2 linked regions of the Aminivibrio sp. genome follow. The protein of the gene in region 1 interacts with the protein of each later gene in a pairwise test. Links are inferred from orthologs where the notes say so. Each region holds a gene or a part of one and is shown on either strand. Other genes may lie near its edges.

What was found.
Region 2: the proteins of topA (region 1) and JMJ95_RS03300 interact in binary tests that used the Escherichia coli proteins (3 or more experiments, as listed by UniProt). The link is inferred for Aminivibrio sp. from one-to-one orthologs.

The regions. Positions count from the first base shown.
Region 1 is NZ_JAESIH010000033.1:17,386-34,164, reverse strand. What follows is about bases 1,065-4,126. They hold topA (type I DNA topoisomerase), read left to right. Parts: upstream 1,065-1,408; coding sequence 1,409-3,844; downstream 3,845-4,126. Other genes in these bases: trmFO (methylenetetrahydrofolate--tRNA-(uracil(54)-C(5))-methyltransferase (FADH(2)-oxidizing) TrmFO), read left to right, coding at 3,837-4,126; JMJ95_RS03745 (hypothetical protein), read left to right, coding at 1,115-1,399. Also shown: DNA-processing protein DprA, read left to right, coding at 1-1,040; more of trmFO, read left to right, coding at 4,127-5,171; JMJ95_RS03730 (tyrosine recombinase XerC), read left to right, coding at 5,335-6,270; ATP-dependent protease subunit HslV, read left to right, coding at 6,230-6,763; ATP-dependent protease ATPase subunit HslU, read left to right, coding at 6,760-8,181; GTP-sensing pleiotropic transcriptional regulator CodY, read left to right, coding at 8,318-9,091; flagellar basal body rod protein FlgB, read left to right, coding at 9,155-9,556; flagellar basal body rod protein FlgC, read left to right, coding at 9,559-9,978; flagellar hook-basal body complex protein FliE, read left to right, coding at 10,163-10,480; flagellar basal-body MS-ring/collar protein FliF, read left to right, coding at 10,492-12,063; flagellar motor switch protein FliG, read left to right, coding at 12,075-13,091; JMJ95_RS03685 (FliH/SctL family protein), read left to right, coding at 13,084-13,974; flagellar protein export ATPase FliI, read left to right, coding at 13,958-15,286; JMJ95_RS03675 (flagellar export protein FliJ), read left to right, coding at 15,354-15,809; JMJ95_RS03670 (lytic transglycosylase domain-containing protein), read left to right, coding at 15,806-16,423; JMJ95_RS03665 (MgtE intracellular region), read left to right, coding at 16,423-16,779. UniProt on the Escherichia coli protein: Releases the supercoiling and torsional tension of DNA, which is introduced during the DNA replication and transcription, by transiently cleaving and rejoining one strand of the DNA duplex.
Region 2 is NZ_JAESIH010000028.1:5,283-16,310, reverse strand. Bases 856-3,829 are described here. They hold JMJ95_RS03300 (YigZ family protein), read right to left. Parts: upstream 2,666-3,829; coding sequence 2,045-2,665; downstream 856-2,044. Other genes in these bases: JMJ95_RS03285 (ParB/RepB/Spo0J family partition protein), read right to left, coding at 3,418-3,829; JMJ95_RS03290 (hypothetical protein), read right to left, coding at 3,195-3,407; JMJ95_RS03295 (HIT domain-containing protein), read right to left, coding at 2,662-3,144; JMJ95_RS03305 (hypothetical protein), read right to left, coding at 1,342-1,488. Also shown: JMJ95_RS03310 (biotin transporter BioY), read right to left, coding at 100-618; more of JMJ95_RS03285, read right to left, coding at 3,830-4,311; JMJ95_RS03280 (AAA family ATPase), read right to left, coding at 4,290-5,060; 16S rRNA (guanine(527)-N(7))-methyltransferase RsmG, read right to left, coding at 5,068-5,742; JMJ95_RS03270 (DUF364 domain-containing protein), read left to right, coding at 5,864-6,616; JMJ95_RS03265 (thermonuclease family protein), read left to right, coding at 6,613-7,401; JMJ95_RS03260 (hypothetical protein), read left to right, coding at 7,745-11,028.

The sequences.
Region 1 (16,779 bases):
TCTGGGAATCCTTCAGGAAGGAGGACCTTCCGCCCGAAGCGTTCCTTGAGGGAGGGCCTTCCCTGTGGGAACGGCTTGGGTATTCCGAGACGGTACGGAATAACCTTGCCCGGCTTGCCGGGGCAGGATGGCCCGAGCTGGAGGAAGACCGGGCCCGCCGGGCGGGCGTACGCCTCGTCTCCTTTGAGCACCGGGACTACCCCCGGGGACTCGCCGGAACGCCCTCCGCCCCCCTGCTTCTGTACGTCAAGGGAAAATGGCCTCTTGCCGGGCCGTCAGCAGCCGTGGTGGGAACAAGGAAATGCAGTTCCTACGGATGGCGGACGGCGGCGGAAATAGGCCGGGCGGTGGCCGGGACCGGCGGCGTGGTGATCAGCGGCGGAGCCGCCGGCATCGACGGTGCGGCCCACGAAGGATGCCTGGCCGGAGGCGGCGCCACCATCGCGGTCCTCGGGACGGGGGTGGACATGGTGTATCCCCGGGGACACGAAGGCCTCTTCGGGCGCATTGTCGGGGAGGGGGGCGCCCTGGTCTCCGAGTATCCCCTCGGTTCTCCTCCGAGGCAGTGGCGTTTTCCCGAGCGGAACAGGATCATCGCTGGAATGGCCGATCGTCTCGTGGTGGTGGAGGCACCGCTCAAAAGCGGAGCCATGAGCACGGCCCGCCACGCCCTTGAGGCCGGCAGGGAGGTCTGGGCCGTTCCGGGAAGGATATCCGAGGAAGGCTGCGCCGGGTCGAACAGGCTGCTTTTTGACGGGGCCCTGCCCCTTGTCTCCGTGGCGGAATTTGTCTCCTTGGCTTTCGGAAGGCAGCTCGGCCTGTTTCCTCCCGGAGAGGAACGGCAAAAAACTCCTTCATTGACTGAAAAAGAGCAAAGAATTCTTGCCGTTTTAAAAAAATATGGAGAAAGAACTGTTGACAACCTCGCCGTTGAATGTACAATGTCTCCCGCTGACGTTTTTTCCTGCCTGGCCCTTCTGGCCGCGGCGGGGCACGTTTTCCCCTCTGGACCGGGGCGGTGGAGTGCCGTTCCCCGGTAGACAAGACTGGATCGGAAAGGAAGAGCCTGGTGCCCAAATCACACAATACGGACCGAGCCCGAGGAGGCAGGCTGGTGGACTCGCTCCTCGTCCGCCGAGTTCTCCATAACTGCGAACAAAGATACCTGACCCCCGAGACGCAGGGAAGAATATACCGCTACATCGCCACGGAAGAGGTCCCTCTCGAGATCACCGAGAGGGCCATCCAGGAGGCCGTGTCCCTCGGCGCCATGAAAAACTCCGCCGTGGAGGCCCCTCTCTTCGAGGCCATCGTGGATGCCCTTCTCGACGACCGGTCCTTTGAGATCCCCGGCAGCCCCTCGGAGAAGATGTATCCTTCGAGCTGCTGGATCTGCTGAGAAGGTTCCATGGCAAAGGAAGGAAAAAAGGAAAAGACCGCCCCGGAAACGGCGCCCCTTCCCCCTTCTGAAAAGACGGCGGCGGCGGTGACGGCCCGTTCCTCCGGCGGGAAGAAGACCTCCCCGGCCGGCGCGAAAAAAATCGCCGCAGGGAAATCCGTACCGGCAGGGGCTGCGAAAAGCGCACCCCCTGCCGGGAAGAAGTCCCCGTCTTCCGGGAAGGGCAGAAAAACCTCTTCCGCCGGGAAAAAGACCACGGGAACGAAGAGTGCCTCCAAAGCACCCCGGCAGAAAACCTCCGGGCGGTCCCGGGCTGCTTCGGCCCCCTCCGAAGCGGGGGCCGGAACGTCTCTTGTCATCGTCGAATCCCCCACGAAGGCAAGAACCCTCGCCAAGATCCTCGGATCGAAATACGTGGTCAAGTCGAGTGTGGGGCACGTCCGCGACCTGCCGAAAAGCCGGCTGGCGATAGACGTGGACAACGACTTCGCTCCCGAGTACATTCTCGTCAAGGGAAAGGCGAAGGTGAAAAACGAACTTGCCGGGCTGGCCCGGAAAGCCTCCAGGGTCATTCTCGCCTCGGACCCCGACAGGGAAGGGGAGGCCATCGCATGGCATCTCTGTGAGCTCCTCGGCATTGACCCATCGTCCCCCTGCAGGGTCCGCTTCTACGAGATCACCCCCGGGGCCGTTCGGGAAGCGATCAACAACCCGGAAGAAGTCAACATGAACAAGGTGGATGCCCAGCAGGCCCGGCGGATTTTGGACAGGCTCGTTGGGTACACCCTGAGTCCGCTGTTGTGGAAAAAAATCCGGAGGGGCCTCTCCGCGGGAAGGGTGCAGTCAGTGGCTCTTGCCCTCATCTGTGCCCGGGAGCGGGAGATCAGGGAATTCGTTCCCAGGGCCTACTGGCTCGTCACCGTCTCGGCGGCCGCCGGCGACGGCAGGAAGTACGTTCTCCGGGCGGACAGCCTGGACGGGAAATCCCTCTGGAAAGAGGGAAAGTCCCTTCTCATAGATTCCGAAGATGTCGTGGATGCCATACTCGGCGAGGTGGAGAAATTTCCCCTCACCGTAACCGATTTCAAGGTGAGGGAGAGCCTGAGGGCGGCCCCCGCCCCCTTCAAGACGAGCACCCTCCAGCAGGAGGCTGCCCGAAGGTGCAGCCTGTCTCCCCGCAGAACCATGAGAATAGCCCAGGAACTCTTCGAGGGGGTATCCATCCCGGGACGGGGACCTACGGGCCTGATCACCTACATGCGCACCGACAGCCTCAGGATAGCCCCCGAGGCCGTGGAAAAATGCAGGGCCTACATCGCCTCTTCCTTCGAGCCGCCGTACCTGCCCGAAAAGGAGAACGTCTATTCCGCCAAGGGCCGTTCCCAGGACGCCCACGAGGCCATCCGGCCGACGGACGTGACCATTGCCCCGGAAAGCCTGGAAGGCATTCTCACTCCGGACCAGATGAAACTGTATTCCCTCATCTGGAGGCGATACGTGGCCTCCCAGATGACCCCCGCCAGGGTGGCCAACGCCGCCCTCACCGCTTCCGCGGGCAGGGCGGGGTTCCGGCAGCTCGGGGAGACCCTGCTCTTCCCAGGGTGGAGCGCCGTGTGGCCCCTGGACCTCAAGGGAGAATCCCTTCTGCCGGCGGTCCGTGGAGAGGTGCTCGCCGTGGAGGAAACGGGAAAGGAACAGAAATTCACCCGCCCGCCGGCGCGGTACTCCGAGGCCACCCTCATCAAGGTCCTCGAGGACGAGGGTGTCGGCCGTCCGTCCACCTACGCCTCCATCGTGGAAACGCTCTACGACAGGGGGTACGTGGTAAGGAACGAGGAACGGCGGCTCCAGTCCACACCCCTCGGGGAGACGGTGGACGAATTCCTGATGAAGTACTTCAATGGCGAAAGCCTCTCTTCCATCGTGGACACCGGGTTTACCGCCCGCATGGAGGAAAGCCTCGACGACGTGGAGGAGGGGAAGGTTCCCTGGCTCTCCGTTCTGCGGGATTTCTGGAAAAATTTCACCGTCACCATGGCCGAGGCCGAGACGGCCCCGCCGGCGCAGCTTCCGCCCCCCGAACCCATAGGGGAGGACTGCCCAGAGTGCGGCAAACCCCTCGTGTTGAAAAACGGCCGCTTCGGTGAGTTCGTCGGCTGCAGCGGCTACCCTGAATGCCGGTTTACCCGTCCAGTCCTCGTCAAGACGGGCGCTGTCTGCCCGAAATGCGGCACGGGGGACGTGGTAAAGCGCAAAAGCAGGAAGGGGAAGCCGTTCTACGGTTGTTCCCGCTACCCCGAGTGCGATTTCGTCTCGTGGAACCCCCCGTCGGGAAAGGAGTGCCCCAAGTGCGGCGCCGCCATGATGACCACCGGACGGAAGGGCGGCGAGGAGTGCCCGAAATGCGGGTATGTCCCCCCGAAGGAGACCCGGGACGATGATTGACCGCTCCGTCTCCATAGTCGGCGGCGGGCTTGCCGGGTCCGAAGCGGCCTGGATGCTCGCAACCCGGGAAATTCCCGTGACCCTGTACGAGATGCGGCCCGGGACCACAACGCCGGCCCACAGGACGGACGGACTGGCGGAGGTGGTTTGCAGCAATTCCTTCGGGGCCGATTCCACCACCAGCCCGGCGGGAATTCTCAAGGAGGAGCTCCGCGGCCTCGGCAGTCTCATCCTGAAGTGCGCGGACGAATCGCGGGTACCGGCGGGCAAGGCCCTCGCCGTGGACCGGGACATCTTTTCGCGGCTGGTGACGGAGACCCTGGAGAAACATCCTCTCGTCACAGTCGTCAGAGAGGAATGCGTCTCCGTTCCGGAAGGGCCTGCGATCCTTGCCACGGGCCCTCTTACCTCCTCCGCCATGGCGGGGGAGATCAGGAAGATGGCCGGGGAGGAGTACCTCTCCTTCTTCGACGCCGTCGCCCCGGTGGTGGAGGCGGACTCCATCGACATGACGAAGGCATTCCGTCTCGGTCGGTGGGGCCAGGAGGACGATTACATCAACTGCCCCTTCACCCGGGAGGAATACGAGGCCTTCATTTCCGCCCTGACGAGCGCTGAAAGAACCCTTCCCCACGATTTCGAGGAATCGCCGTCCTGGTTCGAGGGGTGCCTTCCCGTGGAAGTCATGGCGTCCCGGGGAACGGACACCCTCCGGTTCGGCCCCCTGCGCCCCGTGGGTCTTCCCCTCCCCGGAACGGGGGAAGATGCGTGGGCTGTGGCTCAGCTCCGGCAGGACAACAGGGAGGGAACCCTCTACAATCTCGTGGGGTTTCAGACCAGTCTCCGGTGGGGGGAGCAGGAGCGGGTCTTCCGGATGATCCCGGGGCTTGCCGATGCTGAATTCGCCCGCTTCGGGGTCATGCACAGGAACATCTACGTCAACGCCCCGGCAGTACTGGACGGCCGCCTCCGGTTCCGGAACGGGCGGGAGGATCTCTTCCTCGCCGGCCAGATCACCGGTGTGGAGGGGTACATGGAAAGTACCGCCATGGGCTGCGTCGCGGCCCTCAACATGGCCGCCCTGCTTCTCGGGAAACCCTTCCCCGAGTGGCCAAGGGAAACGGCCGTTGGTTCCCTTCTTCACTACCTGGGAGACGCTCTGGGGCGCCGTTTCCAGCCCATGAACGTTAACCTCGGCATCTTTCCCCCCCTGGGGGGGAAAGTACGGAACAAGGCCCTGCGGTGCGAACAGGTCGCCCAGCGGGCACGGGAGGCTTTTGTCCCCTTCCTCGCCGGATTGGCGGAACTCGCGGGACCTGCCGGATAAATCCCCCGTCTGTTTTTTTCTCTTAAATTTCTCTCTCAAAAAATGGGAAAAAGAGATGTGGGAAAGAAAAAATCCGGTCAGGGACAGCTTTTATGCTTCTGCCCAAAAAACGTTAATTGATTCTTTTGAAAAATATCGATAATCTAGAAAAAGATGCTAAAATATGCTTATGCAGGAAAAGATATCTGTTTTTCTTGATCGGTTTTTCGATTACCTCCGGTATGAAAAGGAGGCGTCGCTCCACACCGTGACCAATTACTCCGTGGATCTTGCCCAGTTCGCCGAGTTTCTCGAGGTGCGGGGCATAAATTCACCGGCGGAAGTGGACGGAAAGACCATACGGTCCTGGCTTCGGGAGATGATGGGGTACGGTTACGCGAAAACCTCGGCGGCCAGAAAGCTGTCCTCGGTCCGGAGCTGGTTTGCCTTTCTGTTTGACCGAGGGCTGATTTCCTCCGACCCCGCGAAGGGAATCCGGGGGCCGAAGCTCCCTTCCAGGTTGCCCAGGGCCCTCTCGCAGGAGGACACGTTCAAATTGGTTGACGCAGGGCAGCTGGGGGAAGATCCCGTGCGGGATACGGCCGTTCTTGAGCTTCTTTATGGCTGCGGTCTCAGGATCGCCGAGCTGGCTTCCCTCCGCTGGCAGGATGTTGACCTGGACGAACGAATGGTCCGGGTGCTCGGCAAGGGAAACAAAGAAAGGATTGTCCCCTTCGGGACGTGTGCACTCAAAGCCCTCCGGAACTGGAGAGATTCCGGCGCCGGGAACGGCGGGTTCGTCTTCCCCGGCAGAAGGGGAGGGGCAATCACGGTGAGGACGGTCCACCGGATCGTCCGGAGGGCGGCCCTGAAGGCAGGGGTGGCGAACGTGACGCCCCACGTGCTCCGGCACAGCTTCGCGACCCACCTCCTCGAGGGGGGGGCTTCCCTCAGAGTCCTCCAGGAGCTGCTCGGGCACGAGAGCCTCCTCACCACCCAGCATTACCTCGCCGTCGGGGCGGATCACCTGCGGAAGAGCTATGAACTGGCCCACCCCCGGGCGAAAGGAGACAACGGAGATGTTCAAGGGAACGACGATAGTGTGTGTTCGCAGAAATGACATGGTTGCCATGGCCGGTGACGGCCAGGTGACCCTCGGAAACCAGATCATAAAGGCTGGAGCGAAAAAAGTCCGCCGGCTCCACAAAGGAACGGTCCTTGCCGGTTTCGCCGGGAGCACCGCCGATGCTATGACCCTCCTGGAGAGGTTCGAGAGCCGGGTGGAGGAGAATTCGGGTGACCTGATGCGGTCCGCCGTGTCGCTGGTGAAGGAATGGCGGACGGACAGGGCTCTTCGGAGGCTCGAAGCTCTCATGATCGTCGCCGACTCGAGGCTCACCCTGATGCTCTCGGGAGCGGGGGACATTCTGGAGCCGGAGAACAACGTGGCGGCCATAGGGTCGGGATCGGGGTACGCCCAGGCTGCGGCCCTCGCCTTTCTTGAAAGCGGCAGCCTGCTTCCGTCGCAGATTGCCCGGAGGTCCATCGAAATCGCTTCGGAGATCTGCATCTATACGGATAACACCGTCACAGTGGAGGCACTTGGAGAATGAACATTCTGGAAAATGACCGGTTCGATCTCACTCCGCGCCAGATCGTGGAATACCTCGACCGGTATATCGTAGGGCAGGAGAAGGCAAAGAAATCCGTGGCCATAGCCCTGAGAAACCGCATCCGGAGAAGGCGCCTTCCCGAGAATATTGCGAAGGAAGTGGCGCCGAAGAACATCCTCATGGTTGGGCCCACGGGCGTGGGCAAGACCGAGATCGCCCGGCGCCTCGCCGACCTTGTGAAAGCCCCCTTCGTCAAGGTGGAGGCCACCAAGTTCACCGAGGTAGGCTACGTGGGGCGGGACGTGGAATCCATCGTGCGGGACCTGGCAGAGGCGGCCGTGGCCATGGTGAAGAAACGGAAAATCGAGGATGTTCAGGTTCCCGCAGCGGAACGGGCGGAACAGAGGCTGGCGGACGTGCTGCTGCCCAGGCCGGAGAAAAAAAGCGCCGTTCCCGATTTCATGCGCCTCTTCAGTGGCGGGGGATCACCGGAAAGGGACCAGGAACGGGATGATTCGCCCGAGGAGGAAAGGCTCCGGGATTCCACCAGGAAGAAGATTCTTGCCCTGCTCCGGGAGGGCAAACTCGACGACCGGGAAGTGGAGATCGACGTCACCGAGAGCCAGTCGGTGGGAATTCCCCTTCTCGGTGGAGGCGGGATGGATTCCATGGGCATCAACATCGGGGACATGCTCGGCGGCCTGCTGCCCAAAAAGACGAAGCGCCGCAGGATGAAGGTCTCCGAGGCGCGGACCATTCTCGCCGCAGAAGAAGCGGAAAAGCTGGTGGATATGGACGCCGTCGTCCGGGAGGCCCTCGACAAGGCCCAGGAAGAGGGAATCGTCTTTCTCGACGAGATCGACAAGGTGGTTGCCCGTGGCGGCGCGGGCGGCCCCGATGTCAGCCGGGAAGGGGTTCAGCGGGATCTTCTGCCCATCGTGGAAGGTTCCCCCGTCCAGACGAAGTACGGCACGGTGAACACGGACCATGTTCTGTTCATCGCCGCTGGGGCTTTCTCGAGCGTGAAGCCGTCGGACCTGGTGCCCGAACTGCAGGGGAGGTTCCCCATCCGGGTGGAGCTTCAGCCCCTGACGAGAGAGGACCTGGCCCGCATTCTGGTGGAACCGGAAAACAGCCTGCTAAGGCAGTATACAGCCCTTCTCTCCACCGAAGGCGTGAATCTGGACTTCACCCCCGAGGCGGTGGACGAAATGGCCCGCCTGGCGGAGCGGATGAACGGCGAAATGGAAAACATCGGGGCCAGGAGGCTCCATGCCATGATTGAGCACCTTCTCGAGAACATCAGCTTCGCCGCCCCCGAGGAGGGACAGGGTAAGTTCACGGTAACGCCCGAGTTCGTTCGGGAGAGGCTGGAACCCCTAATTTCGGACAGCGATATCAGAAGATATCTTCTGTAGATTACATTACATGCTCCGGTGCGGATGGTGCGCACGGATACCATATCAGGAGGGATTTTGAGTGGCCGTAAAGAAAAGCAAAACGATCGAAGAAGCAAGGGCGGCGGAACCTCACGTAATCGATGAGGAACCAGGACTGAAGGATCTTCTCGACAAAACCCGGCAGGTGGGCAGGGCCCTCCAGAGCCGCAGGGAAGGTACAAGGCCCGACTACAACAAGCTCGCCAAGCTGCTGTGCGAGTTCTCCACGGCCAACGTGTACCTGATCAACCGGGAGGGCAAGATCCTCGGCCATTCGTGGATTTCCGAGTATCATTCCGAGGAAGTGTCCAACTTCATCGACAAGGGGTATATGCCCGAGGCTTTCGTCGAAAAGATGAACCAGCACAGGGAGACCATGCTGAGCGAGACCGACGGTTACCTGTTCGACGACGCCGGCACCGAAGCGCCAGAGAAACACATGCTCTACATTCCCATTTACGGTGCCGCGGAGAGACTCGGTACGCTGCTTCTCGTCCGGTTCTTCCAGCCCTTCTCCATGCGGGACCTCGTCCTGGCGGAGTACCTGGCCACCCTCGTGGGCATCGAAATTCTCCACGAACGGACAAAGAACATCGAGGAGCGCTCCAGGGAACGCCTTATCGTCCAGATGGCCATGCGAGCACTTTCCTATTCGGAAGTGGAATCGGTGAAGCACATCATCAGCGAGCTCGGCTCCTTCGAGGGTGTGGTCATCGCAAGCAAGGTGGCGGACAGGGTGGGCGTCACCAGGAGCGTCATCGTGAACGCCCTCCGGAAGCTGGAAAGCGCCGGCATCATCGAAAGCCGGAGCCTCGGCATGAAGGGAACCTTCATCAAGGTGCTCAGCCCTCTCTTCGTGGAAGAGCTGGGAGTGCTCCAGAAAGACTGATTCAAGTCCGGGGGAAAGCCCGCCGAAACAAACAGGAAGAACCGGGGCGGGAGGGAAAAGGCCATGATGGGCGACTTCAACTGGAAAGTAATGGAGAAAAACCTCGAGGGGCTTTCGAAGCGCTTTGAAGCCACGTCGAGAAATATCGCCAATGCGAACACACCGGAGTTCGCCCGGCGGAACGTCTCCTTCGAGGATCAGCTCAGGGATCTCGTGGACGGTCCGAGGCGGCTTCCCATGACGGTTACCAACGAAGGGCACATACCTTCGGGGCCCCTCACAGTCAGTTCAGTGGTTCCCGAGGAAATCAAGGTGTATGACGAAAAATTCCGGCTGGACGGGAACAACGTGGATCCCGAACGGGAGATGGCCGTCATGTCCCAGACTCGTATGGCCTATAACGCCATGACCCGGTTCGCAGCGAAGAAAAGTTCCCTGTACCGCCTCGTCATAGGGGGGAGATAACCATGAGAATGTTCCGGGCCATCGACGTATCGGGCAGTTCCCTCACGGCGCACAGGCTCTGGCTCGACTCCATATCGGCGAACCTGGCGAACGTGAACACCACCCGGACAGCGGAAGGCGGCCCCTACCGGAGAAAGGTGCCTGTCTTCGCCGAAATGCTCGACAAGACCATAGGCGGCTATGAGGATACCGGTGGAGTCAGGGTAGTGGAGATCGCTACGGACGACACCCCTCCCCGGCTGGCCTACCAGCCTGACCACCCGGACGCTGACGAGGAAGGATACGTGGCCTTCCCGAACGTGAACGTGGTCAGGGAGATGGCGGACATGCTCACCGCCGGCAGGGCCTACGAGGCGAACCTCGCGGTGGTCGACGCGGCTCGGAACATGTGGACGGGAGCCCTGGAAATAATGCGGGGGTAGCGGCTCCTCCCGGTAATCGGACAGCAGACGGAAAGTTCCTGAATACAAAGGACTTCAGGCTCATGGAACAACAGACGGGAGGCGCATACCTGCGTTTCCCGTTTTTGTTATAACTATCTCTGCTGTGATAATATAGTATGGTCGCGGTATCGATATTGTCCGGAAAAATGAGGAGGGGGCCCCCATGGGTTCGTTGAACATCGATCTTATGAAGCTCGCTTCACCCGCTGCGGTCCGCGGGCCGGAAGCGGTTCCCGCGAAGGACCGTTCCGCCGGTACGGGCCTTTCCTTTGAAGAGCTTCTTCAGAATTCCATGAAGAGGGTAAACGATCTTCAGGTGGAGTCCGACGGCCTGGTGAACAGTCTCGCCACGGGAGACGTGGACGATATTTCCCGGGTTGTCCTCGCTTCCCAGAGGGCGGAGTTCGCCCTCAGAATGATCACCGAGGTCAGGAACAAACTGCTTGACGCCTACCAGCAGCTTGCCCGGATGCCTGTGTAATGGTTTTGTGAATGGACTGGTTCCGAAGATTTTCCGCCCGTCTCGGGCTCTTCTGGTCTTCCCTCAAGCCGTGGCAGAAGCTCTCCATCGTCGGGGCCTCCGTCATGGTGATTTCCGCTCTTGCGCTTGCCGTCTACTGGGCGGGCAAGCCCTCCTATGAACCCCTTTTCACCGCTCTCGAAGTAGAGGACCAGTCGGCCATCGTGGCCTATCTCAGGGAAAACAGGATCGACTACAGGCTTGACCCCGCCGCGAACGCCATCCTCGTTCCGCGGGACATCGTCTATGAAACCCGTCTCAGCCTGGCCCAGGAAAGTCTTCCGAAAGGGGGCAGCGTGGGCTACGAGATCTTCGACACAACGAAGATGGGCCTGAGCGAATTCCAGCAGAAGATCACCTATATACGGGCCCTCGAGGGAGAGCTGGAGCGGACCATCCGCCAGATCGACGCAGTGGACTACGCCAAGGTGAACATCGTCGTCCCTGAACAGCGCCTCTTCCTCGAGCAGCAGCAGCCCTCCACGGCATCGGTCCTCGTCCGCCTGAAGACGGGAATGCAGATCGGCCCGGACCAGGTGAAATCCATAGTGCATCTCGTGTCCCACGGGGTCCAGGGCCTGCTCCCCGAGAACATAACGGTGGTGGACACTTCAGGCAAAGTCCTCTCTGACCTGCTTGACCAGGAGCTGCTCATCTACGGCCAGGGCGGCGACGGCCGGACCGTTTCCTCGGTCCAGCGGGAGCTTGAGCGGCAGCAGGAACGGGAGCTCGAAAACAAGGTCAGGATCATGCTCGAACGGGTCTTCGGGCCGGGCAGGGTCGTAGTCCGGATCAAGGTGGACCTCGACTTCGACCGCAGGACCAGTTCCTCCAGGGAATTTATCCCCGGAGAGACGGGGAGGGGCGTCCTCCGGAGCCAGCAGAACATGGAGGAAACCTACACGGGAACGGGTGCCCCCGTCGGCGGTGCCCCGGGAACCACCACGAACATCCCGGGCTACGCCATCGCCCAGCAGCAGGGAACGGCGAGCGAATACAACAAGACCGAAACCACCAACAACTACGAGATCACCACCCGGGAAACCCAGCAGGTAGTGACTCCCGGGACGGTCAGGCGGCTTTCCGCGTCTGTACTGGTGGACGGGGAGCTTGAGGAGGAACGGCTGACGGAGCTCCGGGCCCTCGTGGCGCCTGCCCTGGGTATTGATGCCGCCAGGGGAGACCAGCTCGTCATCCAGTCCATGAAATTCTCAACCACCTTTGCCGACAGCCTTGCGGAACAGCTTCAGCTCCAGCAGAGAATGCAGCTTATCATCGCCCTTGTCGCAGCGGCGGTGCTTCTTCTTCTCGCCGCCCTCGCGGGGGTTCTGTGGATGAGGAGACGCAGGTCCAGGAAAGCCGCTCTCCCTCCCGCGGAGGAGCGGAAGCGCATCCCGAGCATACAGGAACTTCTTTCTTCCCCGGAACTGCTTGAAGCCCAGGGAGAACTGGCCGTACTGGAAGAACAGCTTCGCGCCTACGCGAGAAGCAAGCCAGAAGAAATAGCCAACCTGACTCAGGACTGGCTTGCGGACGAGTCTTAGGAGGCGGGATCATGGCGAAGACAACGACCAAGGGACTGACGGGAAGAGAAAAGGTGGCCGTCCTCATGGTGGCCCTCGGAAACGAAGTGGCTGCCGAAGTCTACAAGCGGCTGGACGATTCCACCATCGAAATCCTTACCCTGGAAATAGCCAACCTGAGAAAAGTGACCCCCGAACAGCGGCTCGGGGTTCTGAAGGATGCCCAGGAAATGCTCCTCGCCAGGGAGTACATGGCCAGGGGAGGCGTGGACTATGCCCGGGATATCCTCGAACGGGCCCTCGGCCCCGAAAGGGCGCAGAACCTCCTTACACGGATCACTGCCAGCCTCCAGGTCCGGCCTTTCGACTTCATGCGGCACACCGACGCACAGCAGATTCTCGGCTTCATCCAGGGAGAGCATCCCCAGACCGTGGCCCTCATCATGTCCTACCTCGACCCCAAGCAGGCGGCGTCCATCATCGGCGGCCTTCCCGGGGCCGTGCAGGCCGAGGTGGCCAAGCGGATCGCCAGGATGGACCGGATCACCCCGGAAGTGCTCCGGGAGGTGGAGCGGGTACTGGAAAGGAAGCTGAGCACCGTCATGGGACAGGACTTTACCCTTGCAGGCGGCATCGACGCCATCGTGGACATCATAAACAACGCGGACCGGGCCACGGAGCGGAACATCATGGAACACCTCGAGGAGAACGATCCCGAGCTTGCGGAGGAAATCAAGCGGCGGCTCTTCGTCTTCGAGGACGTCATCAAGATGGACGACCGGTCTCTCCAGAGAGTGCTCCGCGAAGTGGAGATGAAGGAGCTCTCCCTGGCCCTCAAGGGTGCCACGGAAGAGCTCCGGGGCAAGTTCTTCAAGAACATGTCCAAGCGGGCCTCCGAAATGCTCAAGGAGGACATGGACTACATGGGCCCCGTCAGGGTGAAGGACGTGGAGGAAGCCCAGCAGAAGGTGGTCAACGTGATCCGGGCCCTGGAGGATGTGGGAGAAATCGTCATTTCCAGAGGAGGAGAGGAAGAGTTGGTTGTCTAAACTTCTTCGTCCCAACGTCCTCCGGGCGGTGCGCCTGCTTCCGGAGGCCGTCCGGATCGGAAATGTCCCCCGGGACAAGAGGGAAAACCAGGAGAAGATTCCTCGGGAACCGGAAGCAGGGAACCATCCCGTGGACCTGCTTTCCCAGCTTAATGAAGAACTTTCCCTTCTGAAAACAAGGCTCGAGGAATCGGAAAGGGAAAAACGGGACCTCGCCTTCCGGGCGTCCGTCTTCGAGGAAGAGCTCTCCAGGGAGCGGGTCCGTCTCGAAGAAGAGCGGCAGAAGATGGTGTCCGCTCTCGAGACCGAGGGTGCCGCAGCCCGGAAAAAAGCGGTTTCCGAAGGATTCGAGGAAGGGAGGAAGGCCGGGTACGAACAGGGCATTGAAAATGCCCGCAAAGAGGCGGCAAAGGAAGCCGGGGATAAGGTCCGCTCGGCTGTATCGCTGCTTGAATCCGTCCACCGCTCCCTCGAAGAGAACCTGGGGGCTCTCTGTTCCCTCCAGATGCCCAGGCTCATCCGCATGTGGGAATTCCTTCTTTCCCGTATGCTCCGGAAAGAAGTCTCCATCGACGGTGAAACGGCCGTCAGGATGCTCCGTGGTGTCCTGGAGCGCATCAGCGACAAGGAAAGGGTGATCGTTTACCTGAACCCGGAGGACGTGGACGCTGTACGGGGCAGGAAGGACGAATTCAGCGACCTCCTCAGGGGAATCCGGCACCTCGAGTTTATTCCCGACGGGAACGTGGACGCCGGAAGTTGTATCGTGGAAACCAACCTCGGTATTTACGATGCCCGGTGGCGGATCCAACTGGAACAGGTTTCCGGCGAGATCGAGCACCTGTTCATCGAGGGAGGGAACGGGAATGACGGCAGTTTCTGAAGGAGGGCTGCTGGCCATTCTCGAGCAGCGCCTTTCGGGGGTCCAGCTCACCAAGATCAACGGACGCATCGTCCAGGTGGTAGGCCTTGTGGCGGAATCCAGGGGTCCCGACGTCCGGGTGGGCGATCTCTGTTCCATACGGTACAGAAACAGCGCCAGGGCATCCCTGTCGGCGGAGGTTGCGGGCTTCCGGGGCGACCGGGTTCTCCTCATGCCCTTGGGCAACCTCAAGGACATCGGTCCGGGATGCGACGTCCTTTCCATGGAGCGCCCCCTGGGTGTCCGGGTGGGCGATTCTCTTCTCGGCCGGATTCTCGACGGCCTGGGAAACCCCATCGACGACCGGGGGCCTGTTGCGGCTTCCGGATTCTATCCTCTCTATGCAGACCCTCCCCATCCTCTCCGCAGAAAAATGATCACCTCCCCTCTTCCCGTGGGCGTCAAGGTCATCGACGGCCTTCTCACCCTCGGAACAGGGCAGAGGATCGGCATCTTTTCCGGATCGGGAGTGGGAAAGAGCACCCTGCTCGCCATGATGGCCCGGTACACCGAGGCGGACGTGAACGTCATCGCCCTGGTGGGGGAACGGGGAAGGGAGGTCCGGGAGTTTGTCGACCGCGACCTGGGCGACGAGGGGCGCCGCCGTTCAGTCCTCGTCATCGCCACCTCCGACCAGCCTCCCCTCATCCGTCTCAAGGCATCTCTCACCGCCACAGCCATCGCTGAGTATTTTCGCGACCAGGGCAAAAATGTACTCCTCATGATGGACTCGGTGACCAGGGTGGCCAGGGCTCAGCGGGAAGTGGGACTGGCCATCGGCGAACCTCCCACCACGAGGGGATACACCCCTTCCGTCTTCGAAATGCTTCCCCGGCTTCTCGAACGGGCCGGTGCGGGAGAACGGGGGAGCATCACGGGCATCTACACCGTCCTGGTCGAAGGGGACGACATGAACGAACCTGTGGCGGACACGGTGAGAGGCGTTCTTGACGGCCACGTTGTCCTGTCGAGGAAAATCGCCGCCAGGAATTTTTATCCCGCCGTGGACGTACTTGAAAGCGTGAGCAGGGTCATGCCCTCCATCGTCAGTCCGGAGCACCTTTCCGCAGCGGGACGGGTCCGGGAGCTCCTTGCCGTCTACGGGGAGGCCGAGGACCTTATCAGCATAGGGGCCTACAAAAGCGGCTCCAACCCGAAAGTGGACTGGGCGGTGGAACATCTTCAGGGGGTTCACTCCTTCCTCCGCCAGACCGTGGGGGAGAAGGTGGGCTTTGAGGAGATGGAAGGCCGGCTCCTTTCCCTTGTACCCTGACAGGGGTCAAGGCAGGGCATCCCCCTGCCGATGAATAAGTATGTAATGTCTTCAGCCGGAGGAGCACATGAACGCGAAAGTGAACAGGTTTGAACGTATTCTCAGGACGAAGGTCAAGGTGAGGGATGACGAGCGGATCCTTCTTTCCAGTGAAAAAAAGGAGGAGGAGCGCCTTCTCTCCGTCCTTGAATCTCTCGGAACGGAAAAGGAAAAAGCCCTTGAGTCCTTCGGCTCCCAGAAGGACGAAACCTTCACCGTACAGGATATCTGGTTCAGACGGAAGGCCATCGACCTTCTGGAAAACAGGATCTGCCGCGAGGGAGAGTCTCTCTGCGGCGTGCGGCGGTCCATAGAGGATACCGAGGCCCGGCTGCTTGAAAAACACCGGGACGTGAAAGCGATGGAAAAATACATTTCCTTCATGGTCCTGAACCTTCAGGAGGAAACGAGAAAGAAGGAGCAGTCGGAGCTGGACGACATCGCCTGCATCCGTCATGGTCCACCGAAGGAGGGAAGGCAATGAGACCGAATCTTTCGGGAGTGTCGAGGGTCATGGGCCGCATCGAGGAGATCGAGCGGAAAATCCGGCCGCAAAAGGACGAAGACGTCCTGGACAAAAAAAAGGACCGTTTTGTGGACGTTCTGGAAACGGCGGAGGAAAAAGAAAGAAAATTGCCGGAAAAGGAAAAAAAAACGCGGCATCCCGTCGTTCCCGGCATCGTTTCACCGGTGAGAACGATGTCCGGCGGCTGGGAGGACCATATCGCCCCCCTGGCTGCGAAGTACGGAGTGGAAGAAGCCCTGGTCCGGGCGGTGATACGGATGGAATCGGGCGGGCAGACCATGGCCGTCTCCCCGAAAGGTGCCATGGGACTGATGCAGCTCATGCCCGAAACCGCCGGGATGCTCGGCGTGGATGATCCTTTCGATCCGGTCCAGAATCTCGAGGGTGGGATTAAATACCTTTCCCAACTGTCCGATAAATATCAGGGAGACCTGGTGAAAGCTCTTGCGGCCTACAATGCCGGGCCGGGGCGGGTGGACTCCTACGGAGGGGTTCCCCCGTTTGCGGAGACGCAAAGATATGTGAAAAACGTCCTCTCCATGTACCGAAAGAATTCAGGGAGCGATGACTGATGGCTGACGAACCCCGAAACCTGGAGGATGACCGGGAGGAGAGTTCCCCCCAGCCGGCGAGGATAAACGAAAAGAAAAAGAGCCGGAAAGGAACGCTCCTTTTTTTATTTCTTTTTCTCGCGGCGGGAGCGGCCGTGGGTCTCCACGTATCGGGAAGCTGGGATGCCCGCCCGGTGATGTACTGGTCCGTCCCGCGCATTCCGTGGATAGGGAAGAATCTCGCGGCCGCCGTCGGAATCCCCGGGGAATACTCCCTGACGGCCGAACAGAGACGGGCTATCGAGCTTCAGCAATGGAACGACCGGCTCAATGAAAGAGAGAGGGAACTGGGTGAGCGGGAAAAACGCTTAGCCGCC
Region 2 (11,028 bases), on another replicon or contig:
TGAAAGCACTCGGAAGCTCTCTGATCGGAATCTGTTTTTTTGAGCTCAACGGTTTTCTCCCACTTTGTTTTCAGATACCAAAAGGTATGCATAAATAGCTTATAGAGGGTGTCGTACCGCCATTCGTATTTTTAATGCGATGAGCGATGCCGCGACGGCTTTTAGAAGGTCCGGGAGAATGAAAGGGTATACACCGATATGAAGGATTTGGCCGACTGTTGATGGCTTTTCTGCCAGGTAGTTGAAATTCAGGAACAATACCGCCGCGCCAAGAAAATATATAATACTCACTCCGCCGACGGCCGCCGGAAAGAGCCTGCGAAAAGAAATATCGGATCTTTTTACCAGGGCAGCTATGATCCAGGCGGCAGGAAGCTGTCCAAGAAGATATCCGAAAGTAGGAGACAGAATATATGAAATTCCCCCTCCTCCTGAAAAGACAGGTACTCCGGACAGCCCAAGGAGAATATAGGCCGCCTGAGAAAGCAGTGCGGCTCTTGGCGAGAGAAGAAGACCGGAAAGAATGACCATCAGGACCTGCAATGTGATCGGGACAAATGGCAGGGGTATCCGAACAAAAGCGCCGACTGCGGTTAGTCCTGTAAAAAAAGAAGCCACAATGAGTGTCTTAAACCGAATTTTTATAGAAAACGACCTCCTGTCTACCTATTATTCTATCGGTTGACACTTCTTATGGCAAGACCCATTGAGAAAAGATTAATCCCGAGCGTGTTTTTCAGGATTTTGTGTTTTTCAGGATTTTGTGTTTTTCAGGATTTTGTGTTTTTCAGGATTTTGTGTTTTTCAGGATTTTGTTTTTTTCGGTAATTTTGGCTCTTTTAGGAACGAAACAATTCGCTTAAGAAATCGAAAACCTGGTCATTTTTTGTGTATGGAGGTGCTGTCTTTTCCTGACCTTCCCTTCAAACACAAGAGGAACCGACTCGATTTCCGGGAATCAGGCCTACTGAAGCTCTGTTTTATCCATCAGTCCGCCGGCAGTTTATCCTCGTCATAGGAGGCACATTCACTCCTAAATCAGCAACTTTTTCAGGTAGGGGGAGACTTTCCTCGTATAATGGTTCTTTAATGGTTCCGTCCCATCTGCACTGTCGACAGGTCCGTGGGAAGTTCGGGAGAGTTTGTACTTCACGCTGATATACTTCAGGCAAACTGCTTTGCCGAGAGCACAAGCAATGTACGTATTTCCGGCAGCGCCTATGATCAGCACACCCCGAAGCTTCCATTTATACGAACAGGTTGAAGAAGCGAAGAGAAGATTTTTTATCAATTTCCTGTCCGGGTGGTATTCGATGCTTTCCAGGCAGGCATCGTTTATTTTCAACCCCCCGCATTTGTCACGAGACGGTTCATGAGAAATTTTCGTCTCTTGAAGTATTCAGCCTCCACCAGCATTCTGAAGAGGTCTTCGTAGGAGAGGACATTCATGGACGGAGTGGCTCGCTGCTGCCGGAATACATCTGCCATGGCGCGGAGCCTCATTCTCCAATAATCCAGCATGCGTTCGAATTGTATGGATATTTGTTGTCTCAAGAAGGAGAAGGACCAGGTCTCTCCGGGGAGATTCAGCGGCTCTATTTCAGTATACGAGTGGCTCGGTTTTTTTGACGGGCGGCTCTTTTACTGTGCACTAATCAAAAAAAAGGGGTTATTCAGATTCCGAAGCTGTAGCTCTTGAAAAAGACCGGCAGGCGTTATGAGGCGAAAGGCTGTGTATCCATAGATCTTTTCATGTGAGAAAACATTGAGAGCAGTTCGGGGGCTTCAATATCTTTGTTCATTCAGGAGTTGCTATATTATGACTCTAATGAACAAGTTCGGCCTGGGTTCGGTGAGGGAGACTTTCGTCGGCATGGGTGGAAATTGATTTGAGGAACCTCTGAATAATGTCGATTAATGGGTTAAAAAAAAGTTTCTATTGAGTCGCGTGAGGACAAAATATTCTTTTTTCAGAGCTTCCCTGTATGAAGATCTTTTGCGAATAACGGGGCCGGAAAAGCAAAAACGGCGCTGCTTATCGCTTTCAACCGGCTTTTTTCCATCCGTTGATTCTCCTGCTGTTTTTCCATTCTTCAAAGGTTTTTTCCACACTTTCGGAGCATTCGAGCGGAACGGCGCACTTGACCGTCACGTATTCTCCGTATTCGCTGGAACGGAAATCACCGCCGGTGTCGCAGGTGTCAAGGAGTCTTTCCACGAGTTTTACCATGTCATAGGGCATCCAAATTTCATAGCCTGTCCGCGCTCTCAGAGATATTTTTCCCGATGCCGTGATTCCCTCGGAGGCGGCTTTGCCGTAAGCCTCAATGAGGCCCCGCACTCCGAGCTTGATTCCGCCGAAATAGCGTGTTACTACCACAAGGACATTCGTCAATTCCTGCCGGAGGATCGCACCGAGTATGGGTTTTCCTGCCGTTCCTGCCGGTTCGCCGTCGTCGGAGAAATATTCTTCTCGCTTCAGTGTGCCTACTCTGTAGGCCCAGCAGTTGTGGTTTGCCTGCCGGTGTTCCGAGGAAATGCCCCTGATCCTCTCGCGTGCCTCCGTTTCATCGCGGCAGATGCAGACATGGGCGATGAAGAGGGATTTCCGGACTTTCGTTTCGGTAACGGTTTCACGGGCAGGTTCGCAGTACTGGTCATTCATTCATTCCAGGCTTCCTTCATCCGCGCATAGGTTTCCGCCAGTTCTTCGGCTACAACACGGACATCGGCGAACACGGGCATGAAGTTCGTATCCCCGTTCCACCTCGGCACGATATGGAGATGGAGGTGCCCGTCGAAGCCTGCGCCGGCCACCTTGCCGAGATTGATGCCGATGTTGAAGCCCTGGGGATTCATCACTTTTTTCAGCACCGAAATGCATCTTCCTCCCAGGCGGTGCATTTCGAGCATTTCCTCGTCTGAGAGAAGTTCGTATTCCGCCGTATGGCGGTAGGGAGCGACCATAAGATGGCCGGGGTTGTAGGGGAAGGCGTTGAAAATAACAAAGCAGGTCGCCCCCCTGTGGAGAATGAGCCGTTCCTCGTCACGATATTCCGGCGGGAAATCGCAGAAGATGCAGCCGTCCTTGTTTTTTGATACCTGAATATACGCCATTCTCCAAGGTGCGAAGATGTTCTCCATGGTCCATCATCCTTCCTGTAGATCTATCTGTTTCACGTGAAACGTGTTTGTTATTTTTTTCTCATTATCTCCCGGATCAAAAACCACCCCTGCCATAGCCCGAAAAGTGCAAGAATTACGGGAAGGGCTACATTGAGCCACATGGGATACCCGGAGACTACAAGCCTTCGGGCAATATAGACGCCAAGAAACACATACCCGCCGATGAGGAATCCGGCCGATATGATTTTTCCAAACATTACCACATCCTTGAACTTATCCACCGTTCATCACCTATTTCCCGGGAAATAGTTCTTCCCCTCGTTCCTCGAGAAAGCGCATAAAGGCTTCCATCTGTTTTTTGTTCAGCCCGTCGAGAGAAACTCTCATTCTGTTCGGGTTTCCAGTCACCCGAAGAGAAATTCCCAGTCCCTTGAGAGAGGTCTGCACGGGTTCCGGTATGACGAAGGAAGCCCGTCTGGCCGCGGAAACCTCCGGCGCCTGGAGCTTGGACCTCTTGACGGCCTCTTCGAGCTGCCGGACGGACATTCCTCTTTCTTCGGCCGTCCGTGCCAGGGCGATCATCATGGAGGGGGATTCCACCGAGAGCAGGGCCCTGCAATGCCCTTCCGAAAGGAGGCTCTCGGAGAGCATGTTCCTGATCTCCTCGGGAAGCTGGAGAAGCCGCAGCTTATTGGTCACCGCTGTCCTGCTCCAACCGATGCGTTCCGCCACTTCCTCCTGGGTAAGGGAATGCTGCTGGATCAGCTCCGAAATGGCCGAGGCGATCTCCAAAGGCGACAGGTCTTCCCTCTGGATATTCTCCACCAGGGATATCTCCCGCAGCTCGCGGTCGCTTCCTTCAATGACCCGTACCGGTACCCGGGGCAACCCGGCGGAACGGGCCGCCCGCCACCGTCTCTCGCCCGCCACGATCTCAAATATTCCATCTTCTTCCAGGGCCCGGACGATGAGCGGCTGGACAACGCCATGACTCCGTATGGACTCGGCGAGGGAATCGAGGGACGCTTCGTCCATGTCCCGTCTCGGCTGGGCGGGGTTCGGCCGGATGTTGTCCACCGGGAGGGAAGTGATTTCACCCTGCCCTCTTCCGGACAGGGTGGGAGCTTCCGCCGGGGGTGTGAAGAGTGCCCCGAGTCCCTTTCCTAGTGCGCGCGCTTTAGCCACAGTTCTGACACCTCCCTGGCAAGGTCTCCGTAGGCCTGGGCTCCGGTGGAGGACGGATCGTAATAGCCTATGGGGGTGGCATGGCTCGGAGCCTCGGACAACCTGACGTTTCTCGGAATGACGGAGGAAAATGCCACGCTGCCGAACTGGCGGCGCACCTCGTCGGCCACCTCGTTGGAAAGCCTGGTTCTCGAGTCGTACATGGTCAGAAGCACCCCGCTTATTTCAAGTTCCGAGTTGAGACTGTCCCTCACGAGGCCGATGGTTTTCGAGAGCTGGCCGACCCCTTCCAGGGCGTAATATTCGCACTGAATAGGGATGATGAGCTTGTCGGAAGCGACCAGGGCGTTGATGGTCAGCATGCCGAGGGACGGGGGGCTGTCCACGATGGCCACGTCGTAACTATCGAGAGACCGGAGATGCCGCCTCAGCCTCGTCTCCCTGCTTATGACGCTGGCGAGTTCTATTTCCGCTCCCGCCAAGTCGATGGTGGCGGGAAGAATGGAGACCCCTTCCCACCTGGTGGGTATGACGGCATCTTTCGCCTCGGCCTCGCCGAGGAGCACGTCGTACAGGCTGAGTTCGAAGTCTTCTGGCGATATGCCCAGGCCGCTGGTGCAGTTCGCCTGGGGATCGATGTCCACGGCGAGAACGGAATAGCCGAGCCGGCCCAGTTCAGCCGCCAGATTAACGCACGTGGTCGTTTTTCCTACTCCGCCCTTTTGGTTTGAAACCGTGAGAACGAGCATGGGGGCGTCACCTCCACCAGAATGTTTTTTCCGCCATGCCCGTCTTCCGGGGAAACGTGGATAAACAGGGGGCGTTTTTCTTCCATAAAAGAAGAAATCTCTTTTTTCCCTCGCCGCCGTAGGGAACAATGGACGGAGCTGCGAGGCCGAGCCTGTTCCATCTGCCCTGGAGCGGCTCGAGTTCTTCCGTGAACCTGGGCCCCTTCATGGCCAGGACAGTTCCGCCCACAGCGACGAAGGGGGAAAGGTATTCGAGGAGGATCCCCGTTCCGGCCACCGCTCGGGCGCCTGCGAGTGAGAAGGTTTCCCGTTCGCGGAGGGCGTATTCCTCGCACCTTCCCCAGACGACCTGAACGTTGGGAAGCCCCAGCGCAGCGGCCATCTCCTCCAGGGCGCCGCACTTCTTTTTCACGCTGTCAAGGAGGGTCACTTCGAGATCGGGGCGGCAGATTGCCCAGACAAGGCCGGGAAGACCGCCTCCCGAGCCCACGTCGAGAATCCGTCCCTTTTCGGGCAGGCTCGAGACAGTGAAAAGACAATCGAGAATGTGCTCGTTCCAGAGTGTTTCAGGATCACTGGGCCCGGTCAGCCGAATTTTTCCGCCGTAGGAGGCGAGGAGACTCCCGTATCGTTTCAGGATTTCGCCCCGGGAGGAGAGAAGCTGTTCTTCCACGTGGTCCACCGGCGTGTCTCCTTTCCTTCGAAAGTTCATACGGATAACATTATACCCCTTTCTTCCAATGGTGGACCTTTCCCCGGACATCCGGGGAGTATAGAATGGACCCGACAGGGGAGGGACGATAATGGGACTGTACGAGGAAATCCAGGACCGGCTCCTTTCTGCCCGGGATGGGGAAGTGGAATCCCTTGTTCTCGGCTGGAAGGGAAGCGCCGTGACCCTGAAGGACGGACGCTGGGGGATCGGCGCGGTGCCGCCGGGAGGGGGAGCGGCCCTTTCCCCCCGGGAAGACCATACGAGGCGCCTTCTGCTCTCGGGAGCGACGGACCTCGCGAAACTTCTTGTTTCGCCCTATCCCCAGGAATATGCCGCCGCTTCCGCAGCCGCAGCCGCCCTCGCTCCTGCGCCGGAGGAGGGCCTTCCCCTGGAGAGCCTCCTGCCCCTTCCCGGTGGGGAACGGGTGTCCCTGGTGACCCCCGACCCCTGGGTAACCGATTTTCTCCGGGACTGGAACTGGAACATTTCCGTTTTTGACGACGGCAGGAGGGGGCTGAACGTCTTTCCGGAATGGACGGTCTCCCAGCACCTGAACTCCTGCGGATGGATGTGGCTTACCGCCGAGGTCTTCAGGACACGGTCGTTTTTCTCTCTTTTTCCCCGGCCGGCGGGGAAAACAGTGGTCCTCCAGGGGCCGGGAATTCCCTTTCTCCCCGACGTCTACGAACGGGCGGGCATTTCCTATCTTGTCCTCCCACAGACTTCCGGAGCGGATGGGTCGGCAGCGATGCGGTACGTGGCGTCCGGGGGCACTCCATGGACGTGCCCTGACCTTCGCTGGCGGGTTCATCCCGTGAGCGGGCAGGGGAGGCAGAGATGACCCGTCTCCTGGCCGCAGCGGCGGCCCTGGCGTCGGCGGCGATTCTCTCCCTGTCCGGCCTCAGGGGCGGCCCGGACATACAATCCCTGCTCTCGGCGGCAGGCATCGAGGTTCACGACGGTGATACCATTTCCGTTCCCCTCGACGGGGAACGGGCCACTATCCGCTACCTCCTGATAGACACCCCGGAACTCCACCATCCCCACCGGGGGAAGGAAGAACTGGCCCTCGAAGCGGCTGGGGCAAACCGGACCCTCATTTCCTCCGGGCCCCTCAGCCTGGAGTTCGACGAAGAACTCCGGGACCGGTACGGGAGGCTCCTTGCCTATGTCTGGGTCTCCCTTCCGGAAGGAGAATTGCTGGTGAACGAGGAACTGGTGCGGAGAGGCCTTGCCCTGCCGCTGATCATTCCCCCCAACGGAAAACACGCCGGCAGGATCTTTTCGGCCATGGAGGAGGCCGCCCGGGAAGGAGCGGGCCTCTGGAGCCGTTCGGAAAAGAGGATATTCACCCCTTCCCAGGTGTGGAGCGAGGCGACGGTCCTCGCAGGCAGCTTCGTCACGGTGAGGATGACCCTGGAGAGGGTGGAGGAGCGGGGGCGAAGAATCCTCCTCTCCCAGGGAAGACTTACCGTCACTGCCTACCGGAATCCCCGTACGGAGGGTCTTCTGGGCCTCAGGAAAGGGGACAGGGTCACGGTCCGGGGCAAGGTCCTTCTTTCTCCCCGGGGATGCGAGATTCCCGTGGCCTCAGTCCTCCAGGTCAGCAGGGATTCCGATGGGTGAAACATGGGCGGCGCCTGTCGCATCTTTTGCCCTCCCTCTAGTGTCCCCTGAAAAATGTCCACATACTGCCGGATTATCCACAAAACCCCTTTTTTCAACCCTTTTTTGCCGTTTTTTGGAGGTTATCCACCGACTTCTCCACATATCCACATTTCCACACCCTTCCACAGGCCGCCATATGTAGGTCAAACAGAGCGGACTATTCGATCTTTATTTATCAGTAATCTTCTCTGGCGTTCCATGCGGTCCTCCTCTATGATTGAACCGTTATGCCCACGGTAATATAATTGCTGCCGAAGGGCAGCGGAGCGGGAAACAGCCATAACGGAAAGGAACGATCGACATGGGAAAACCAGGGGAAAAGACTGTTTTTTTTGTCTTTCTCCTCGCCGGTCTGGCGGCAGCCGCCGCCCTGTTCCTGATTTCGGGGAAAGACGCGGGAACGGATTTCTTTAAAACATCTCTCAGCCAGGCCCTCAGGGACTTGCCGGGCTGGAAGCTGCAGGCCGACCGTTTTTCCGGCAACCCCGTCACCGGCTTCACAGCCTGGGATGTCCGCCTGTCCTTCGAGGACGGTGAGATAGCCCGGGCGGACAGTCTTACCGTCTCCTTATCGCTGCTCTCCCTGCTGAAAGGCTCTGCAGGAATCGACAAAATATCGGTGAAAAACGCCTTTGTTGCTGCGGAGGACCTCTTCGCCGCCGCCAGGAAAACCGAACTTCCGTCAGCGCCGGGAGGAAAACCTCTCGACCTTCCCGTGGTGGTTCTCACCCCTTCGGAGATCTCAACCCCCTTGGGAAACGTGAAGCTTGACCTCCTCAGGCTGACCCCGGGGCAGGGAACGGTCACCCTCGAAGGAAAGGGAAATTTTCTCGGCGTGCCTGTGGAAATGGGCGGTTCCTTGGCCGAAGACGAAAGCATTTCGCTCACCGACATCTTCCTGAAGGCCGGCAGTGCCACGGCGACCCTCTCCGGAGAAATGTTCCCGGAATTTTTCCTCGAGGGAACCGTCGAAAACCTGGATCTTGAAAAAGCAGCTTCCCTCCTTTCCGTGCCCTTTTCCATGAAGGGCACGGTGGCCTCCACCGTCACCATAAGCCGCCCGGGCGGAAAGCTTCTCCTGTCGGGCGATGGGGAGATACTGGGGGGAGACATCTGGGGTCTTCTCACTGAAGGCCGGTTCCGCTGGTCCGCCGACGAGGAGAAGGCAACCCTCTCTCCTGCGGGAGGAAAAATTTTTTCCTCCCCCGTGGAAGGCAGCCTGTCCGTGTTCTTTGCCTCCGTCCCCCTGGCGGAAATCAAGCTGGGGCTCAAAAACGTGGATTTTCAGGAGTGGACCCGGTTCTTCTCCTGGCTTTCCTTCGGCCGGGGAACTCTCTCGTCCCTCCGGGTCGACCTCGAAGGACCTTTCGACAGGCTTGAAGGTACCGTGGCCTTTTCCTCTCCCAGGGTGGTCCTCCAAGGATTTCCCGTGACGGATCTGAAAGGGAGCCTGAAGCTCGCCGAGGGAAACCGCATCGACCTCGGGACATCAGGGAAATGGCTTGAATCACCCATTTCCGCATCAGGAAAAGTTGTGGTGGACGACACGGGACGCACTGAAACCGTCCTGGAAATCCGGTCGGACAGGTTCGATCTGAAATCTTCCGGCGCGGTCTACGCTCCCGGCCTGGCACTCGCCGGCACGGGAACGGCAAAGCTCTCCCTGAAATATCCCTTCGAGGGAAAAATGACCCTCTCCGGGGCTCTCTCAGCCCCAAAGTTTTCCGTCCTGGGCACCCCGGCGGAGAACCTTTCCGCCGCCTTCACCGGAACGACGGACGCCCTGAACGTTTCGTCGGTCTCCCTGTCGATTCCGGGCGGAGGGACGGTCACCGGGAAGGGAACCCTGTCGGGCCTTTCCGGCGACACGCCCGCCATGGCTTTCGAAGGAGAGGGAAAGAACATCGGGTGGGCCTTCATCGAGTCTCTCGCCTCGTCCTCGAAACCCCTGGGAGCCTCCGGCACGGCGGATCTCCGCTGGTCCGCCCGGTCGCCCCTCTCGGCTCCATCGGTGGACTTCGACGTCAGGGGAAAGGACACCCCCCTGTCGAAAACCCTTCCCTTGCGGGGAACGGTGCTGAAAGGCCGTCTTTCCGGCGGCGAGATTACCCTTTCGGAAGGGACGGCCTCCCTCTGGGGAGGTAAGGTACAGTTCTCCGGAAAGGCATCCTCCCTGGCCCATTCACCGACCCTGAATTTCCGGGGAACCTTCTCGGGGCTGGCCCTCCGGCAGGCTGCGTCGGACCTGGGAACGGCTCTGTCCTCCGCTTCGGGAACCCTTGCGGGAGAATTCTCTCTCGCCGGGAAGGCGTCCGCGCCGGCTCTCTCTCTGTCCTTAAACAGTCCGGAACTCTCCGCCGGAAGGCTTTCTGTCCGCTCTCTGACGGCAAAGGCAGAGGGAACTCTTCCCACTCTCAAACTGACCTCCTTCGCCGCCCGGGTTCTTGACGCGCCGGTCACCGCGGAGGGAACCCTGGAGCTGAAGGACAGGGGAAAGATTAACATCTCCGCCTCATCGGGAGAACTGGACCTCAGGAAGTTTTCGGCGGCCTTCTTCCCCGGCGTGAGCCTCGGCGGCACGGCTGCAGGGAAAGTCATCCTCTCCGGAACCATGGGCGGAGGCCTGGAAACCGTCTTCTCGGGAACCTCGCCCCTCGTCACCTTTCACGGGCTCCTGATGGAAAAAGTCGCTTTCTTACTGAAGCCTGACGGAAAGGGGGCCTACGTCCTGTCCGCCCAGGGAACCCTCGGCAAAAGCACCCTCGCCGTGGAAGGAAAAATGGCCTTCACACCCAAAGGAACGGAAATCACACTCAAGAACAGCAAAAAGATCGACCTGGGGGCCACAGCCGCCGGGCTGTCCGCCCAGGCGGCGGGCATGGTCTCCGGGGAGGCCGATTTCACCGCCAAGGGCATTTTCGACGAAAAGGGAAATACCTGGGAAGGAAGGATACGCTCTTCCTCCCTCGGCTTTTACCGCACGGAAATCAAGGCCGTGGATATTCCCTTCACCTGGAAGGACGGCATGATCAACGTTATGGACGGAAAGGCGGAGTATCACGGCGGCTTGGCTGCATTTTCCGGCATGGTCGACCCCGCCACTATGCGGTGGGAGGGAAACATCACGGTGAAGGGCATGGATCTGGGCAGCGCCACGGAGAGAATTCTCGAAGGCAGGGGATCGGTGACGGGAAAGGCGGACCTCACGGCGAGGGGAAGCGGCACAGGGGGCATGGTGGGAATGGTCTTCGGCAGCGGCCAGATTGCGGCAAAGGACGGTTCGGTCTCGGGGTTCGAGGCCCTGAAGTCCATCTCCGACACCGGGACGGTAAAGTTCAGCTCCGTGCTGGCCAGCTTCAATCTCGACGGAAGAAACATCTTCCTCCTTCCGGGAAGCAGGATCTCAGCTCCCGTGGGGGACAAAGTCTACAGGTATTTTTCCGCCAGCGGGTCCCTTGGGTGGAACGATTCCCCCCTGGATCTCAAGTGCGTGGGGGACATCAACGTTCGAGCCCTGAACGCCTTCCTCGGCGCACTCCAGGGCATCATCGCCGTGGACGGGAACCCCCTCAACGACCCGGCGTT